DNA from 2 places in the Pseudodesulfovibrio sp. JC047 genome. Region 2 is predicted to be linked to the other one. Evidence: riboswitches for the same ligand, from Rfam matches in the RefSeq annotation. Region 2 holds a riboswitch; the other holds the start of a gene.
The links. A riboswitch is a leader RNA that binds a small molecule or an ion and turns the genes downstream of it on or off. The one in region 2 is predicted to bind cobalamin.
Positions count from the first base shown of each region.

Region 1: linked by a shared signal. The riboswitch ahead of GO013_RS00955 (sirohydrochlorin cobaltochelatase) and the one ahead of GO013_RS16200 (ribonucleoside triphosphate reductase) in region 2 are both predicted to bind cobalamin.

Region 1 covers NZ_WUEH01000001.1:175,095-185,168, forward strand. The annotation lists gene pdxA (4-hydroxythreonine-4-phosphate dehydrogenase PdxA) at 1-699, opposite strand, end outside; gene GO013_RS00925 (NUDIX hydrolase) at 750-1,247, opposite strand; gene GO013_RS00930 (L-threonylcarbamoyladenylate synthase) at 1,833-2,444, opposite strand; gene GO013_RS00935 (TrmH family RNA methyltransferase) at 2,454-3,044, opposite strand; gene GO013_RS00940 (response regulator) at 3,231-3,626, shown strand; gene GO013_RS00945 (Hpt domain-containing protein) at 3,641-4,366, shown strand; gene GO013_RS00950 (chemotaxis protein CheW) at 4,377-6,023, shown strand; cobalamin riboswitch at 6,042-6,221, shown strand; gene GO013_RS00955 (sirohydrochlorin cobaltochelatase) at 6,345-7,328, shown strand; gene GO013_RS00960 (iron ABC transporter permease) at 7,338-8,369, shown strand; gene GO013_RS00965 (ABC transporter ATP-binding protein) at 8,375-9,163, shown strand; gene GO013_RS00970 (ABC transporter substrate-binding protein) at 9,160-10,074, shown strand.
Region 2 covers NZ_WUEH01000036.1:3,381-13,454, reverse strand. The annotation lists gene GO013_RS16220 (30S ribosomal protein S1) at 1-164, opposite strand, end outside; gene GO013_RS16215 (lytic transglycosylase domain-containing protein) at 554-2,155, opposite strand; gene GO013_RS16210 (RNA methyltransferase) at 2,360-3,121, shown strand; gene GO013_RS16205 (SulP family inorganic anion transporter) at 3,225-4,829, opposite strand; cobalamin riboswitch at 5,331-5,506, shown strand; gene GO013_RS16200 (ribonucleoside triphosphate reductase) at 5,677-7,740, shown strand; gene GO013_RS16195 (hypothetical protein) at 7,763-7,996, shown strand; gene GO013_RS16190 (ArsA-related P-loop ATPase) at 8,083-8,883, opposite strand; gene cooS (anaerobic carbon-monoxide dehydrogenase catalytic subunit) at 9,009-10,074, opposite strand, start outside.

The sequences.
Region 1 (10,074 bases), on a different contig from region 2:
CACGGTCTTGATCTCTTCGTCACCGATCCGACCGGATTCACCGGCATGGGGATTCAAACCACACACTCCGACTGGCCCTTCAAGACCTAACGTATGGACAAAATCCGTTGTCAAACGCAGACATCGTAAAAGTCGTTCCTTGGTGATAAGAGCAGGCACATCTCGCAAGGGCGGATGCGTTGTGGCGAGGCTTACCCGCAACTTTGGCGAAGCGTCATGCGGATCATGACCACAGAGATGCATACAGACTTGATCCGCTCCCACGCCGAGCTTTTCTGCCAAAAATTCCGTATGTCCGGGAAAATCAAATCCAGCGGATTGCAACATGGCCTTGTTGAGCGGGCAGGTCAGCAATCCGTCAGCCAGCCCAGCCTGCAACACCTCGACAGCCACATCCAGACTCACTCCGGCAGCGGTCCCACCCTCAGTGCAAGCTTCACCCGGGGGAAACGGCATTCCGGAAAGCGCGGCTGGTTCGTACAGATACACGCCCGCTTCCTTGGTCGAAACCTGCGCTGGATCGTCCACCACAGTAAAAAAACGAGACTGCCCGATTCTGGCCAGCTCCCGATCAAGGGCGGCAGCCGGCCCGAGCAACAAAAAACGATCGTCTACTGCCGGAGCATCAACAAAATGCCGAACGACAAGTTCCGGGCCAAGACCGCAGGGGTCACCAAGGGTTATGCATACTGTTCGCATGGAAATATCACTCTGGGTGGTTTATGATGTTTGCTGAATCAGCGGAAGAGCTACGCCCGAGACACCGGAACGTCAACATGGAGTCCGTCCCTTTTTTGGGAAAGACTGACTATGAAATCATGAACGATTCTGCCGTGGTCAAACGCCAAATCAGGACATTTTTCAAGCGGAAAGACTTCGGCTCTGGCCGCATCGTCACCCGCAGCCAGCATGGACGGATCGCGAGGTACACAGATATACACCACACTCATGGTGTGATGTCGCTCATCCCGATCAGGATCGGAATAGACGTTGAACAGCCCGGCGATATCTACATCCAAACCGGTCTCTTCCTTCATTTCACGCACGACCGCAGTCTCGCAGGACTCACCGTAATCCACGAACCCACCGGGCAACGCCCACCCGAATGGCGGATTCTTTCGCTCGACCAAAACAATCCCATCCCCCTCGGAAGAAGGCATGAGAATAAGCCCATCCACGGTCGGTATCGGATTCCGATAGACCTCAATCACCTCGCCACAATGCGGACATTGACGACTCTCAACCATTATATACTCCAAATCAGATGTTCACTGCCTGGAACTCTCCATAAACTTCGCACCCAAGTCAAATAGTGATTGGAAATTCAATTTTTTTTACCCGCACTTTTCCTCTAAAAGAAACACCGATGTCCTGTGAAACACAGACCACTGACTCGAATTTTTATCTGTAAATCATTTAAACACTTGGAATTAATAGATAAAACAAAATATTCTTGTCCACGCGAGAAAGGCTCCACCGGACCATCCGGTGAAGCCTTGAGTTTCTCGTGTGCAAAAAAAGGAAGAAGATACTTTTTAATGTAGCAAGCGGTGTGCCAAACAGCATAAGAAATGAATAATACTTTTTTAAACCAATAATATCAGTTATTTAAAAAAATACATTCTCATTTGATTATCCCGGAACCACATCAAAGAGGTACAATATTTTTTACCCACTTTGTAAAAAGCACGATTTTCCGTCTTTTCAGGTACAAATTTTATCACCCAGACTTCATTGAAAAGCAGACCAGCCAATCATTAACGCTGTTCCACAAAAAAAACGGCTTCTCCCGCAAAAGGAAAAGCCGAATAAAAACCAATAAAAAAGGCACGTTAAGGCGTATTGACAGAAACGGAATACCCTTTGTCACACAACATCTTGACGGTCACAGCCCCTTCTCTGAGAATTTCCACCTGTGACGCACTGAGGAGACGGACAACCGTTGAGGGCTTTTGTCCTCTGGGCCACGGTGGATCAAGATAGGCTTCGTCCACCTGTTCCAGCAAGTCATGATCCAGATCTTCCGGCAAGCCCACGGGGGGTTTTGAAGAAAAATTGGCGCTGGTTGCGACGAGAGGACGTTTCATGCGGCGGGACAATTCCGCAGCAAAGGGATGACCGCTGAGACGGACCGAAGTGTATCCGTCTTCATCAGACAACATATCCGGCAATTCAGGCAATGCCTTGACCAAAATGGACAATGGGCCAGGCCAGAAGACCTCCGCCAGATGGCTGATTGAATCCGTCTTCTCATTGGTGACCATGTCCAGCATATCTGTCCCGCCAATAATAAGCGGCAAGGGTTTTCCCTTGGACCGATCCTTGATGGAGGCCACTCGTTCACACGCTTCCTGACAGGTCGCATCGCACCCAATGGCATAGAGTGTTTCAGTGGGGTAAATACCAACGCCGCCGGAGTTCAGGGCTTTGAGTAAACCGTGCATTCTATTCTCCTATCGCGCATACCATTCAGTTTTAAGCTCTTCGATTTCGTCTTCGGAAAATGTGGGGACATCATACATGCCAGCCCGTTCCCGCTGTGTTGACGCTTCATAAAGGATAATGGCCGCAGCCACGGACACATTGAAGCTCTGTACCATACCGTGCATGGGAATGTATATCTCGTCCGGAATTATTTCGGCCAGTTCCGGCGAGGTTCCCCGATGTTCGTTGCTCAAAATAATCGCAGTGGGTTTGGTGAAGTCAAAAACAGTGACCGGCCGTGCAGTCTCTGAAAAACCGGTCCGAAGAATCTGCATTCCCTGGCCTCGCAGATCATCCACCATGCTCGCCGCATCAACATGACGCGTGCGTTGAATCCACTTTTTTGCCGAAGCCGAACTCTTCTTTGCCAAGTCTGGCCACTCGGAGGTTGTGTAATATAAATGAACCCCATACACGCCAAAGGCATCACAACTTCTCAAGACTGCCGAGACATTGTGAGGGTCCCATATATTGTCCATAACCATGGTCAAATCATTCTGCCGTTTGGCCAGAACCTGATCGATCCGCTGTTTTCTTTTCTCTGTGATTTCACGAGTCATGCGGGTTGGTACCGATTCTCACGAAGATTTGCAAGTGTCAGCAACTCGTGACACTGTATATAGGCAGGGAAAATATGCTCTGCGCACTGCATTATATTTTTTTATCATCGTATTGACTTTTTAATGTTTTGAGGTCGAGAAGAGACTTAGAAGCCCTTTTTCATCAGCGTAAAACTGGAGAAAGCGATGCGAGCACTTATTGTTGAAGATGAATTTCTCAGCCGGAAGGTACTCCATTCATTTTTGATGACCCTTTTTGAAGTGGACATCGTTGTCAATGGGAGAGAAGCTGTCGAGGCGTTCAAACTCGGCCACGAAGAGAAACAGCCGTATGACCTCATCCTCATGGACATCATGATGCCAGAAGTCGATGGAATCGAAGCGCTCCAGAGGATTCGTTCGATTGAAATCGAAAACGGCTTTACCCCCAAGGTCAAGGTCATCATGACCACGGCCCTTGACGACCCGCAGACGGTCATCAAAACGTTTTATGACGGAGAAGCTTCAGCGTATATCGTCAAGCCGATCGCTAAAGAAAAGCTCTATAACGAACTTGAAAAATTAGGACTTTTGACAAAGTAGTCGAAGGATATATCATGAGTGAAGATCCGATGATCGAAGAGTTCTTCTCTGAGGTCAACGATAAATACTACCCGCAAGTCATGGAAGGACTTGAATTGCTTGAAAGCGCCAACCTGAGTGAAGGTATCGACATACTTGCACGGCCATTGCATACGATCAAAGGGGTCACAGGTTTCATGGCCGGTTTCGAAGAAGCGTCACATTTCACCCATAAAATCGAAGATTTTCTGAAAAAGGTGCAATCCGGTGACGTGGAATCCTCTTCAAGCAACATCACACTGCTTTCACGCGGCGTGAACATGATTTTCCAGGTACTGGAACAACTCCGGGACAATTCGCTTGACGAAGAAGAAGAGGCTGAAGTCCTCGGACTTATCAGCACAGCTTCTCAAAACGACGCACCGAAAACCGAAATCTCAGGGATAGGTGTTGAAGTGACCACTCGGAATGAGGTCACCGTCATTCATGTCAAGGCCCCTCGGGTGCATCAGGAAACCCAGTTCAAACCAATTATTTCCGCAATTCTGGCTGTTGAACCCGGAGACTCGATTCTCCTTGATCTCTCAAAGGTGCTGACTGTTGGTTCCAGCGCCTGGGGAACCATCGCCAGTATGGGAACAACATTCAAGATTGCCGCCTGCACACTTTCGCCAGACGCCAAGACAACACTCTACGCATGGGGTTTCGACCAGACAATCGCAGTCTATCCGGACGAAGACACCTATTTCACGACACAATAAGGGAAAATTCATGCAGGATAGCATACTACAGTGCATCGAGGACATTGAAAAACAGATCCTCGAAGTGGACGCAACCGGCCAAGGAGCCGGACCAGTCGTCGATGCACTCGGCCTGTCGCATATGCGCCTTTCATCAGCCGGGGTCATCGCGCTCCTGGACATGCTCTCAGACGGAATTGCTCCGGTCAATGCAGATATCATCTCCGCCATGCTTGGTATTTGCGAAGCACAAAAAAAATTCTTTTTTGCCCTAGGTGGATTGCTCGAAAACAGTGCCGAGGCATTGGGTAAAATCAAAACCGCCCCGACAACATTCGTGGAAGAATCCGAAACCGAAGCAGCTAGGGCGTTTGCTCCCCCTACCCCGGACGCTCAGGAACCTCCCCACATCGAAGAAACTGAGAAGACCAAAGAGCCATCCCAAACGGCCCCTGGAAAAACCAAGAATGCCACACAGGCGATATCATCCATTCGTGTGAGCACAGACAGGTTGGACCGAGTGATCGAATTGGTGGGCAAACTCATGGTCACCTACGCCGTCATTGCCCAGGGGGGTGCGGCCAACATGGCTCAGGTGACATCTTCGCTGCGGGAACTCGATACCGTCATCAACAAGCTCCAGCAAGAAGTGAACGCCATTCGTCTCGTGCCGCTCAAGCAGATTTTCATGCCCATGCACCGGCTCGTCAAAAGTTTGAGCCAAAAAATCGGGAAAAAACTCGATTTTGAAGTCAAAGGTGATGAACTGGCCCTGGATAAGACCATTGTCGAAAGTCTCAATGAGCCACTGGTTCACCTGCTCAGAAATGCGGTAGACCATGGATTGGAAGATCCTGAAGGCCGAAAATTGGCCGGGAAAAAGGAAACAGGAGTCGTCACACTGGCTGCGTGGCGCAAAGGGGACACCGCATTCATTCAGGTCAAGGATGACGGTCGAGGACTTGATCCCGACAAGATTCTAGCTAAAGCCATTGAAAAAGGCCTGGCTGATCCCGAAAAGGATTATGACCAGCAAGACATTTTACATTTCATCCTGAAAAGCGGATTTTCCACGGCCGAAACAATCACGGATGTCTCTGGACGCGGTGTGGGAATGGACGCGGTGGTCAATGCCATCCAAGTCACATTAGATGGAGATGTGACCATTGAGAGCGACTTTGGCCACGGCTCGGCCTTTACCATCTCCATCCCGCTTGACCGTTCTGCCAACGAAGGCATTGTCGAAGCACTTGTCTGCAAGGTGGGCGGCGATACCTTTATCGTGCCCAGTAGGGATGTCATGGAAATCTACATGCCCCGCCTCAATGATGTCGTACAATTGCCCGATGGTCGTGAGACCGTGGATGTCCGTGGCGAGGTCCATTCCCTGCTCCGCCTGGCCGATCTTCTGGACCTGACGCCCGAGCAGGAAAACATCGAAAGGGCACAGGCTATCGTGGTCCGGGTCGGCGAATACAAAGCCGCCATTCTGGTTGATGAAGTTCTGAAACAACAACAGGTTGTCATCACCGGGTTCACCGTGCCGGTGGAAGAAATATTCCACATTCCCATCCTTGGATACGGCATGATGGGGGAATCAGACGCTCTGGTCATTGATACGGAAAAAATGATCCAGCATTTTCAGGAACGCATGACATCAAGGGCCTCAATCTCTTGACACAAGCAACGCGACAAGCATAGTACACCCCTTCCAGGTGTCCGAATGGACTTCATAGGGAATCCCGTGAAAATCGGGAGCGGACCCGCCGCCGTGACGTCTCGTTACCCTGCATTCAACCATGCCACTGAGTTTTTCTTGGGAAGGCGAATGCAGCAGAGACCAGCCGGAAGACCTGCCTGGAAAGTCATAGGTTTTACCTCGGTGGTACGAGGGCTTACCACTACAGGTACTGAAGGGATAAAACGGTTTCCCTTCCTCGAATACGTCGAGGAAGGGATTTTTCATTCCCTTTCATCAGCCTTCCATCTTGGAGTTGTCATGAATTTTCGCACACTCAACACCGCACTGCTGTCCTGTCTTCTGGCCATGGTGCTCGTCATCCCGGCACAGGCCGGACATCATGCAAAGGACCAGGCCACGGACGCCATCGTTCTGGCCGCCTTTGGGACATCCTATCCCGAAGCACTCAACTCAATCCTGAATATCCGCTCAAAAGTGGAAAAAGCCTTTCCCGGCGTTCCGGTCAAACTGGCTTTCACCTCCAGCATCATCCGGGATATCTGGCACGAACGTCAGAATGACGCGGCATGGCAAAAAAACAATGCCGGCGTGCCTAGCGACATTCTGACCGTCAAAGGACCGTTGGCGACCATCGCCGATCTTCAGGACGAAGGATATACCTCCATTGCAGTCCAGTCCCTGCACGTCTTTGCGGGCGAAGAATTCTCCGACCTCACCCAGACCATGCTCGGTCTGCGCTCCATTCGTGCCATCAAGGCCAAATCCGTGCCCTTCAAGAGCCTGCGCCTGGGCCGTCCTGCTCTGGGGATGCCCGGCGTCGTGTATCCGTACACTGAAGACATCGCCTATGCCACCAAGGCCCTCAAGGCCGATGTGGACGCGGCCAAGAAACTGGATGCCGCACTGGTCTACATGGGCCACGGCAACGATTTCTATTCCACCGGCATCTATGCCCAATTCCAGAGCGAAATGCAGAAAGCATACAACCACCCCATTTTCGTGGGATGTGTGGAAGGCTATCCCGCATTTGACGACATGCTGGTTCAACTCAAGGCCTCTGGCGTAAAAAAAGTGTTGCTCAAACCGTTCATGATCGTCGCAGGCGACCACGCCACCAATGACATGGCCGGAGACGAAGACGACGCTTGGAAAGTTATGCTGACCAAGGCCGGTATTGACGTGACCATTGACCTGCATGGTCTCGGTTCCATGGACGCATGGGCCGACATTTACGTGCGTCACCTGAAAGATGCCAAAACCCAGAAGCATATGCTTCCATAATAGATCCGTATGACCGTCGTTTCCCGCAGAGTCCTCAGCAAAGGGGTCACCCTCACCGTACTCGCGACCATACTGGTCGCGTTGGTGATCGGTGCCACCGGTCTCGGCTTCATCCAGATATCTCCGGGTGATGTCCTGACCGCGCTGACAGACGCCCTGCGGGGGGCGACGGAATCCATTGATCCACTCAAGGCGAGCGTCATCTTCGAGGTCCGCCTGCCTCGCATTCTCACAGCCACTTTTGTCGGATTCGGTCTGGCTGTGGCCGGAACCGTCTTTCAAGGGCTGCTGCTCAATCCATTGGCCGACCCATTCACCCTTGGCGTCTCTTCTGGTGCGGCATTTGGTGCGGCCGTCAGCCTACTGCTCGGCCTGACATTTTTCGGACAGGCAACGCTGCTGCTCATGGCCTTTGCCGGAGCTACCATCACCCTATTCGCGGTCATCACCATGTCCGGACGGGACGGAGAACTGTCCCCCACCAACCTGATTCTGGCGGGTGTCATTGTCTCGGCCATTCTCTCAGCAGGACTCAGTTGTATCAAATATCTCGCGGATGAACGGGTGTCCGTCATCGTCTTCTGGCTCATGGGCAGCTTCGTCGCCCGCACATGGACCGATGTTCTGCTCACTGCGGGGACCAGCCTCATCGGTTTTGCCATTTGTCTCTTTTTTGCCCGGGATCTCAATATCATGAGTCTCGGTACCCGTTCGGCCCGCAGTCTGGGCGTGGACACCGGCACGGTCCGCCTGATCCTCCTGATCACCGCTTCGCTCATCAGCGCGGTCTGCGTCTCGGTGTCCGGGGTTATCGGTTTCGTGGGGCTCATCATCCCCCATCTCATGCGCATGACGATCGGCCCGGACAATCGCTGGCTCCTCCCGGCATCCGGCTTGAGCGGAGCCATCCTCCTGCTCGCGGCCGACACGCTGACTCGCACAGGATTGCCACACGAAGTTCCCATTGGCGTACTCACGGCACTCATTGGCGGCCCGATTTTCTGCTGGATTTTCACCCGTTCCCAAAAAGGACACAGGTGATATCCATGAAAACGACAACCTTCACCCTGAATGCCGTCTCCTTTGGATATAGCGATACCCACGTCCTTCACGACATCAACCTGACATTCGAGCCAGGCCAATTATATGGAATCGTCGGTCCGAACGGCAGCGGCAAATCCACGCTGCTCGACGTACTCACCGGCCATCAAGCTCCCTCCAGTGGGTCTGTCACAATCAACACGTCTCCCGTCGCCTCCATTGCTCCCGCAGACCGGGCCAGACAGTTCGCATTGGTGCCTCAAGATGTGGATTTCAATTTTCCCTTCACTCTTTTTGAAACAGTGCTCATGGGCAGACATCCCCACATTCAACGATTCGCACACCCGTCTCAAAAAGATGTATCTATTGTCGAAACCGCCATCCACACCATGGATCTCAGCCCACTGAAAGGCCGTATCGTGGCCGACCTGTCGGGTGGCGAAAGACAACGAACTGTCGTGGCCAGAGGACTGGCCCAGACCACATCTGCCCTGCTGCTTGACGAACCCACGTCTTCCATGGATATTCGCCATGCGCTGACCACCATGACCGAATTGCAACGGCTGGCGTCCGAAGAAAACCGGACCATCATCGCCGTCCTGCACGATCTGAACCTCGCAGCGGCCTTCTGCGACCAGATTGTCATCTTGAACAAAGGCCGCGTCCATGCGCATGGTACCGTCACAAAGGCCCTGACCTCGGAAATTCTCAACGCCGTCTTCCGTATTCAGGCCGAGATTTTCACCACAGACACAGGCGTTCACATTTTTTACAAATTAAAGGATCACTCGTGATTCGTTACTTCATTTCTTGCATTTGTCTCGTTCTTTTGAGTAGTCCTGCCATGGCCGGAACCGCCACGGACAGCTCTGGACATACCAGTACGTTCACAACACCGTTCAGCCGTATCATCTCCCTGTATGCGGCCCACACCGAGAACCTGTTCTATCTCGGTCTGAACAATGAAATCATCGGTGTCAGCCGAACAGAAGATTACCCGGCACAGGCCTTGGAAAAAACGACTTTCAACGCGCGTGACGGTGTGGAAAAATTTCTGAAAGCCGAACCTGACCTCGTACTCATCCGCCCCATGCTGGAACGGGGATACCCTGCGCTTTGGCGAGCACTCCGCCGACATGGCATCACGGTCCTCTCTTTCCAACCCAACACCATTGACGAAATGCTCACCTATTGGCGAACGCTCGGCCACCTCACCGGACGAGACATGCAGGCAGAATATATGGTCGAAGATTTCAAGGAGGGATTAGTCCTGGCTGAAAAACGACTGGACAACTTTCCGGAGAACGAACGCCCCTCAGTCTTTTTCGAGTCCATTCATTCCAGATTATCCACATTCTCTCCCGGTTCCATGCCCTTGTTCGTCTTGGAAAAAGCGGGAGGAATTAATGTGGCCAAGGACGCTCGGCCCAAACGAGGCACGAATATCGCCGCCTATGGGTTGGAACGTCTTTTGGCAAAAGCACGTCAAATCGACGTCTACCTGGCTCAATACGGCCCCATGAATCAGGTTTCTATCGACAGAATCAAAAACGGCCCGGCCGCATCACGCATCAAAGCCGTCTTGAATAATGGAGTTTTTCTGGTGGACGAACACCTCGTTGCCAGACCGACCATGCGACTGCTGCAAGGTATCGAAACGGTCCATCAGCTTTTGCATCCTATCAATCACACAGCAACCCCTTAA
Region 2 (10,074 bases):
TCAACGAGCACATAATCCTTGTCGATTTTGACGACTTCACCAGAAACGATGGTGCCTTCGTCCAGATCTCCGAAATCGGAATTGAGATACTCATCAAGAGCATCCGCAAAATTCATTTCCATGTCCATTTCGGGGACTTCAACAGATTCAGTAGTTTTTTCCATGGGTTACCTCCACAACGGACCTCGGGGCAAAGTAGTATTAACGTATATTTTCAAGATGCGAGACCAGCAACACTCGGGTCATCGTTTCCGAGGCAGTCGAGCCCCAGGTATTCGGTCAGTTCGTTCGAACCGCTTCCCGCACCCTTACGCTCCTTCGAAGAAAAAGCTGCAATTCAAACGCATTATACGATAAACTGCCCACCTTTCATAATAAGAAGAGTACTGTACGTAGCGGAATTCCACGAGCCTGTAAACCCTTTTCTGCCAAGGGTTCCGTCTGATTTTCCAGAGACGGATTTGCCCATACGCCTTTGGTCATCTCGGTCTGTCAAAAAAAACGCCCGGCTCGAAAAACGAACCGGGCGATTGCACGTGCTATAAATGGCCGTCTATTGGACGTACACCTTGAGGCGTTGTCCCGCATAGATGGTTCCTCGAGAATTCAAGGAATTCCAGCGACGAAGATCAGAAACCTTAACCCCGAATTTTTGGGAAATGGACGTCAGATTGTCCCCACGCCGCACCTTGTACTTGACCAATTGGGTCTTGACCTTACCGGCATTTTTCACGGCCTGCTTGGTCGCTGCGTTGGAACTGTTGGGGATATACAATTTCTGACCGATCTTAAGTCGACTGGACCGAAGACCGTTGGACCGTTTCAATGTATTCACGGTCGTGCCAAAAACTTGCGAAATGGACCACAGGGTGTCCCCGGAACGGACAACATAATTGCCACGCTTGACCGCGATAGCCCGGGTCTTGGATGAAGATGCGGTCACGGATTTTTTGGAGCCTTTGGCTGGGACCATGACATATTGCCCGGGCTTCAACCGATTGGACCGGGTATTGTTCACATTTTTCAACACGGCGATAGGGACGCCATAGCGACGGGAAATACGCCACCAGGAATCACCGGAGCGCACACGATAGCGGCTGTATCCCGCATAGGGACGAGAACCGGGGTCCGCCAGATAGGCCATCATCGTATCGGCTTTCTTCATGGGCAGATACGCTGTAGCCTTTATGTGTGGTGGGCTGACCTGACGCCGAAACGCCGGGTTATGCGCATGAAATTCCTTCCAACTCATGCCCCCTTCCCGAGCCAACGCCAAAAGGTCGGTTCCACCAGGAATCTTCACTGGCACGACTTCTTCTTCCATTTCCCAGGAAACAGGCTCGAACCCCAGAGAATCGAGGTTCTGAAAGATTTTCGATATGGCGATAAATTTGGGAACGTATTGCTTGGTTTCCTTTTTCAGACGGGTACGACGGGACAATTTACGATTCCTTTCCGTCAATTCGAAAAAGGTGTCGCATTTGGCCTGTTTCAGCGCACGGGAAATCTTACCTTCACCAGCATTATATGCGGCCAGAACAAGATACCAGTCGCCAAATTTCTCATAAAGATGCTTCAAATGACGAGCAGCCGCGTCAGTGGCCTTGTATGGATCACGTCGTTCATCGATCCACCAATCCGATTGAAGCCCATAAATTCGACCAGTCCCGCGCATGAACTGCCACATCCCGCCAGCTCCGGCCCAGGAATAGGCACTCACATTGTATCCGGACTCCACAAACGGCAACAGGACCAGGTCCTGAGGGAGGCCGTACTGGGTGAAGACACGTCGCACATACGGCAAATACGGCTGAGAACGTTTCAGCCACCGCACCATGGTCTTCCGGGCTTTATGCGTGTAGAATGTAAAGAATAATTCCACGTCTTTGGATTCATGCTGTTCAAGGTCGAACAGCAATCCAAAGCGTTGATTGAGCACCGCTTGTTCAGTCTGACTCAGGTGGTCTTCCACGCCTTCGGGGGTGGCAATGATTTCCGGTTCCAGTTCCTCGGCATCCTCCGGAACTTGGCTCTCGAAAAACACTTCCTGCACAGGCAAGGTGGCCTGAGGCGATTTGTTGGCTGTACAGCCCGCCGCAAAGCCTGCAATACACACCGTCATCACAAGCCAATATCCATATTTGAAAACTTTCAAATTATCCTCCAACTTCCGCACTCCGTTACCAGATAAGCCTGATTTATGGAAGTCTAGAAAAAATCTCGACTTCAAGGGGTCCGTGATTATCCTGCTATCGCACCTTGCACAGGATTGCAATAGAAGCGTAAAATGCCTACACGGTGCCCGGGGCACGCGCAACCATGTGCAACTTTTTGCCACACAATTCAAAGGAATACACAAATGCAAAACACTGGCCGGGATAAAAAAGACGGGAAAATTTACGTGGTTGGCAACAAGCCGGTCAAAGAACTTCTCATGGACACACCGCGTAAAGTTGACTTTGTCGCCTTCAGAAAAGGGCGTCGCGATAACGCCATGGAAGAAATTCTCGAGTTATGTCGCACCCAAAAAGTGCCACATAAATCTGTCTCGAGCACGGATCTGGATTATATGTACCGAGGAAATCACCAAGGAATCGCTGCCCGATGTGCCGCTTTGGACTATACCCCACTCGAACAACTTCTCGAAGAGGCGGTCGATGCGCCGCTGCCGCTCATCGTCGCTCTCGATCAGGTGCAGGACACCGGCAACGTGGGCGTGCTGGCCAGAACAGTTCATGCCCTTGGCGGAGCCGGACTCATTGTCTGCCAGCATCATGGAGCCTATCTGGGAGCCGGAGCACTGCGGTCTTCAGCGGGCGCACTCAACAAATTGGCCGTGGCCAAGGTCGGCAACATGGCCAATGCCATGAAGGATTGCGTCAATTATGACTATACGTTGTACGCGGCGCGCATGACCTCGGATTCGGCCAACGTATATACAGCGGACTTGGCTTCCCCCGCCGTTCTGGTCCTTGGCAACGAAGAAAAGGGCATACGCCCAGGGGTGTCCAAATACTGTCATCACAGCCTGCATGTCCCGTTTTTGCGACAATTCGACTCGCTGAATGTGGCACAGGCCGGGGCGATCATCGTATCGGAATTCGCCCGACGTCTGGGATAAGGCCGTTCACGGAAGCGCACGTCTCGGTTGTCAATAACCGCCTCTGAAAAAGCCCGGAAAATTGAATTTTCCGGGCTTTTTTTACAACAAAAAAACAGCAGCATCACAACGATTCGAATTCCAAATGTTCCTTGTACAATCGATAGTTATCGATGCCCACAAAATAATCGGGATCGGCCAGCACATTCACGACACAGATTTTCTGAGCCCGTTTGACGAGCCGGACACAATCCGTACTCAAATGCCAAAGGTGAATGGATTTCCCCACGCGATGATATTTCTCGGCAACCGTATTGATCGCCTCAATGGCAGATTGATCCATGATTCTGGATTCCTGAAAATCAATGATGACCTCTTCGGGATCGTCCTGCACCGAAAACTGCCGGAGGAAAAGCGAAGTGGAAGCAAAAAACAGTGGTCCATGAATGGTGTAATGCTTAATTCCATGTGTATCCACTTTGGATTCAACGCGAATTCGAGCGGCATTTTTCCAGGCAAAGGTCAACGCTGAAACGACCACGCCACACAGCACGGCAACGGCCAGATCATATCGCACCGTCAACACGGTCACCAACACGATAACCAACACATCCCATTTGGGAATTTTATTCATGATATTGAATGTGCTCCAGGCAAAGGTCTTGATGACCACGATGAACATGACACCGACCAGTGCAGCGATGGGGATCTGTTCAATATACTGCGATGTGAACAGAATGAAAAACAGCAAGGCCCCGGCCGCAACAATGCCGGACAAACGGCCTCTGCCGCCGGATGTCACATTAATCATACTCTGCCCGATCATGGCACATCCGCCCATGCCGCCAAAAAGTCCGTTGACGAAGTTGGCGATTCCCTGAGCCATGCACTCCCGATTGCCGGAGCCGCGTGTTTCCGTCAATTCATCGATAAGCGACAAGGTCATCAGGGATTCGATCAATCCGATAGCGGCCAGAATGAGTGCGTATGGCGTGATAAACACCACGGTTTCCATGGTGAACGGCACGCTCGGAATGGCAAACGAAGGGAGTCCGGCCTTGATGCCGGTTCCACCGTTGGATTGAATGAAAGACAGCACCGTCTGAGTGTCTATCTGAGTAAAAACAACCAATAGGGACACGGCAATGATGGCGATAAGCGCACCCGGAGCCTTTGCGGACACTTTGGGCACAACGGTCAGAATCGCCATGGTCAGGACGACTAAACCGGCCATGGTCCACAAAGACGGTCCCTGCAACCATGCGCCACCGGACTGAAACATTTTCAATTGGGACAGAAAAATGACAATGGCCAGCCCGTTGACAAACCCCATCATCACAGACCGGGGCACCATGCGGATGAATTTGCCGAGGTGAAAGACACCGGCAAGGACTTGGAAAACACCGACAAGCAGCAGCGTACAAAACAGATAGTTCAGACCGGCATGGGAACCAGGACCCCCAAGCGCATTTCCTTCAAGCACCAAGTTGACCATGACGACCGCCATGGCTCCCGTGGCACCGGAGATCATCCCGGGACGGCCACCCAACACAGCGGTAATAAGACACATCATGAACGCGCCATACAGGCCGATTATGGGAGAAATGCCCGCGACAAACGAAAAGGCCACGGCTTCGGGGACAAGGGCCAGAGCAACGGTCAGCCCGGAAAAAATATCGGCCTGAACACTGCCATCGGTGCCGGCCACAGAGAGAGAAGGTGTTTCCACAAAAAATCCTTTCATCGGTTGAGAGAGTATCGTCCGCATACAGCGGCAACAGCAATGGGCACACACCGGGCATATCCCGGTGCAGACAAGGGTGACGAGCCTGGTCAGGCCGTCTGCTGAAATGGAGGCATTACATTATGAAAAACACGACGAAGGACTGAAAACCGGAACGTCAAGAAGGCGTCCATAACTCTGCAAACTTTCAAGCGGCGTGCTCTATGACCAATATCTCGAAGGGAGTCAACCGTTCCGCTTGGCGAAAAGATAATTTCCCGACAAAAAGCGGATGAAAATCATTTTCCCCGAATATGAATCAACAAAACGAAAGTCTTTTCGCCTCTGGAAGAGACCAGACACACTTCCACCCACAAAAAAAACAGTTTTCCGTGCCTCCCTGTCATCACTCGCATACAGGCAAAATTGACGACACAAATCGTGTTTCGACCTCGCAAATTTGCGCCTTCCTTCTTGCGCTCGCCGCAACCTTCAGATAGGTTCTCCAGATCACGATGTCCTTCAGGTGGCCACAGGCCATAACAGGGAATCCGGTGTAAAACCGGAGCGGTCCCGCCGCTGTAATCCTCTTTGAATATCATTCCAGAAAGCCACTGCTGTCATGTGGGAAGGCGGAATGTTTGAGGAAAGCCAGAAGACCTACCTGAAGCGTTTCTGTCGGTGACGGTCCGCGGAATCCGTACACGGACACGAAAGTTCATACCAGATAACAGTTGCCTGATTCTCTGCGGTCCTGCCGCGTCAATCATACCGGCAACAGGGCAAACAACGCGACGCCGAATCATCCCGGTGTTGCTCCCTTCCGCATGAGACTGTTTGCCACAGGAAATTTATGCCAATTCAGATTCAAAAACGTGACGGTTGTATCGAGACCTGGTCAACCAAACGCATCGGCGAAGCCATTTTCAAGGCCCTCAAGGGGAGTGGTATCAAAGACCCACTGCTCGCAAATAGACTGGCCAAAAAAGTTGAAAAAAGACTCGACGGTGTTGACGTTCCCGAACAGGAACAAGTGCAGGACATGGTCCAACAGGTGCTCATGGAAGCCCGGTTGTACAAGGTCGCTGAACGCTACATCATATACAGAGAAAAACGCAGAGAACTGCGCACACAAAACGACGCCTATCTCGACATTTCCGGCGTGACTGAAAGCTATCTGGACAACGTGGATTGGCGCGTGAGCGAAAACTCCAATATGGTCCACTCCTATCAGGGGCTCATTCTGCACATGGCTGGCGCGGTGCAGGCCCGATACATGTTGGAAAAGTATCCCGAAGAAGTCCGCATGGCCCACACCCACGGCTATTTCCACATCCATGACTTATCCTTTGGACTGGCCGGATATTGCTCTGGTTGGAGCCTGCGGGACCTGTTGCTGGAAGGATTCAACCTGCGGGATCGCTGCTCATCCACCCCGGCCAAGCATTTTGACTCGGCCTGCGGCCAGATCGTCAACTTCCTCGGCACGCTGCAAAACGAATGGGCCGGAGCACAGGCGTTCAACAATGTGGACACCTATCTCGCACCTTTCATTCGGTACGACGGTCTGAGCTACGAAACCGTCAAACAGCAGATTCAAAAGCTGCTGCACAACCTGAACGCCACGTCCCGCTGGGGCGGTCAAAGCCCGTTCACCAACTTCACCTTCGATTTCGTGCCACCGTCTCACATTGCCAAGGAAGCCATCATCATCGGCGGCAAGTTGCAGGATTCCACCTATGGCGAATACGCCGAGGAAATGGCCATGATCAACCGGGCGTTCCTGGAAGTCATGATCGAGGGCGATGCCGATGGCCGCATCTTCTCCTTCCCCATCCCCACGTACAACGTGACCAAGGATTTCCCCTGGGAATCCGATGAAGGCAAGCTGCTGCTCAAGATGACTGCCAAGTACGGCGCACCATACTTCCAGAACTTCATCAATTCCGATCTCAACCCGGAAGATGTCCGTTCCATGTGCTGCCGTCTCCAGATGGACCTGCGGGAAATTCGCAAAAAGACCGGCGGTCTGTTCGGTGCAGGCGACCTGACCGGCTCCATCGGCGTGGTCACACTGAACCTGTCCAAACTCGCGTATTTGGCGCACAACGAAGAAGACTTCCTCGATCTTGTGACCGAATATGCGCATCTGGCCAGTGAATCGCTGGAATTCAAACGCAAAGTCGTTGAAAAGAACCTGAACGCCGGGATGTTCCCATTCTCCCGCCGGTACTTGAAAAACGGCTTTAAGGGGCACTTCTCCACCATCGGTCTCATCGGTGGTCATGAAGCATGCATGAACCTGCTCGGCAAAGGGGTGAATACCGAATCCGGCTCAAACCTGATGCAGCGCACGCTCAACCTGTTGCGCAAACTGGTCGTCGAATTCCAGGAAGGAACCGGCAACCTGTACAACCTTGAAGCCACACCGGGCGAAGGCACCTGCTATCGTCTGGCCAAGATCGACAAGGAATTGTATTCCGACATCTACACTTCGGGCGACAAGACGCCATATTATACCAACTCCACGCTGCTGCCTGTCGGCTCCAGTTCGGACGTCTTCTTTGCCTTGGAACACCAAGACAAGTTGCAGACGTTGTATAACGGCGGGACCGTGTTCCACACCTTCCTGGGTGAAGCTGCTCCGGATGAAGAAAGCGTCAAAAACTTCCTCATCAAGGCCATGACCAAGACCAAAATTCCGTACATTTCCGTCACGCCGACCTTTTCGGTCTGCGAAGATCACGGATACATCTACGGCGAGCACTTCCAGTGCCCGACCTGCAACAAGGAAACCGAAGTCTACACCCGGGTGGTCGGCTATTACCGCCCCGTCAATCGGTGGAACAAAGGGAAGCAGGAAGAGTACAAGGACCGTCTTGAGTATTCCCAGCAAACCTTTTGCGAAACCGCCTAAACAGCGTTCATAGGGCACGTCGATGATTCTTGATGCCAATCAACTGATTGCGATCCGTCAAAGCAACGACGAGGAACTGCGCAGGGGAAACCGTGGGACACACGGGTATCCGGCCCACACGGTCCAAAACCTGTTGCACACCATCGAAGCCTTGAAAAAGGAAAAACGCAAATGGAAGAAGCTGGCACAAGCACGCGGCAAGGCGCTGCATGAAATCAACGACATCGCCGCAGGGACAAATGGTTCTCGCGAATGATTCCCTGCCGTTTCATTGAACAACACGGGCCTGCGATCACATGATCGCAGGCCCTTTCCTTTGAGGGGAAGACAATGGACAGCGTCCTATCCAGCGTCCATGAAAACAGGTGATTCAGCCAATGAATCCAATAATCGGGCAACCGTTGCGTCCACCATGTCCCTTTCTGGAAGATTCAGGACCGAAGCGTTCATCATCTGTCGATCCTGCAAACCGGAAAGAGCGGGAATGGAAAGCGACCATTCGGGAAGACCATCCAGAACGGGAATTTCACCTCCGACATAGCGATTGACCACCAATGCCTGATTGGTCAGGCCAAGATCGGCGGCCATGCGCCCCACGACCGCGCCGGTCTGCAAGCTGCGCATGGATGGTTCCGACACGATCACCAGCCCGTCCACATGGGTGGCGGTCCCTCGACCCAGATGTTCCACCCCGGCCTCCAAATCGACCAGCACCCATTCATCCCGGTCCATGACAATATGTGCCAGCACCGCCTTCAAGAGAGCATTGGCATCACACGCGCACCCGCCGCCCGCATTGGTCACCGCTCCCATGACCAGCAACCGTTTGTGACCAGGCGTTACCCCCGGCGCGGGATCGCCTCCGAGCGGCACGTCAACGGCCAGCTCGTCCGGCAAATCGCCCACCTCCGGATTCAGATTCAAAAATCCCCCGGCGTGGATACGTTCACGCACCAAATCTTTTCGCTGAATAAGCGGTTGAGGCAACTGGTCAGGAGACAGTCCGGAAGCCTGTCCCAACGACAGCGCGGTATCCGCGTCCACCAACCACACGTTCTTTCCGTTTCGGGCCAACCAATCCGCTGTCCACGCTGCCAGGGAGGTTTTGCCAACCCCACCTTTTCCGGCAAAAGCTATCTTCATGAAACGACCTCCGAAGACACACCATCTTAAAAAAAACTTGAACCCCGTCACGGTATCAGAGGAAAGACGAATTAAAGGACAGAGAAAGAAAATGTCCTCCCCTTCCCTGCCCGTCATAGTTTTTCCTACTCGCTTAACCCAAGCGCCTTGCGTTTGGCCTTGATCCGTTCATCGAACATCTCGGCGGTCTTGACCGCGTCTGATTCAATGAAAAAGGACGCGCCTACCAGATCTTCCAGCCCGGAAACAGCCAGATTCGTCACGGTTTCGGACCCGAGAATATTCGGCGGATGGCCAAGATGGGTATAGATACCCGACGCCACGGCGTAGAGACCAATGGACGCAGCCTTTTCCGAATACCACTCCGGCGACGACGCGCCCACGGGCAAATCGGAAATATCCACGTTCAACGCCTTGGCCAAGGCTCCGCACAACTGGATGATACGGGCGTTGTCCACACAGGACCCATAGTGCAAAACCGGCGGGACACCGAGTGCTCCACAGATTTTCTTCAACCCTGGACCGGCCATTTCAATGGCTTCTGGCACCAACAATCCGGCCTTGCCTGCGGCGGTGGTCACACACCCCGTGACCAACACGAGAATATCTCGCTTGATAAGCTCTTTGGCCAGCCCCACATTGAGGGAATCGTGTTTGATCTTGGGATTGTTGCAGCCGACAATACCGACCGCACCGCGAATGTCACCATCGGCAATGGCCTTGACCAATGGATCAAGCGACCCGCCCAACGCTTCGATAACGGCTTCGTTGGAAAATCCGGTCATGACCTCAATGGGTTCACCCGGAATTTCCACCCGGCTCGGATCACGTTCGGCAAAGGCTTCGACGGCGATGGACACAATTTTCCGTGCCTGTTCCAAGGCGGTATGCGGTTCAAAATCAAAATGAATCGCGCCAGTGAAACGGGCCTTTTCCGTGGTGTCGATAAACTTGGTATGATAACAGCCGGAAACCTGGATAAGGCTCGGCATAATACATTGATAATCAACCACAACAGCCTCGACCGCGCCGGTGATGATCGCCAATTCGGTCATGAGATGGTTGCCCGCCATGGGAATGCCCTTCCGCATGAGCAACTCATTGCCGGTACAGCACAATCCGGCAATATTGATACCGTTGGCACCGAGTTCCTTGGCGCGCGCCACGATTTCCGGTTCACGAGCAGCGGCC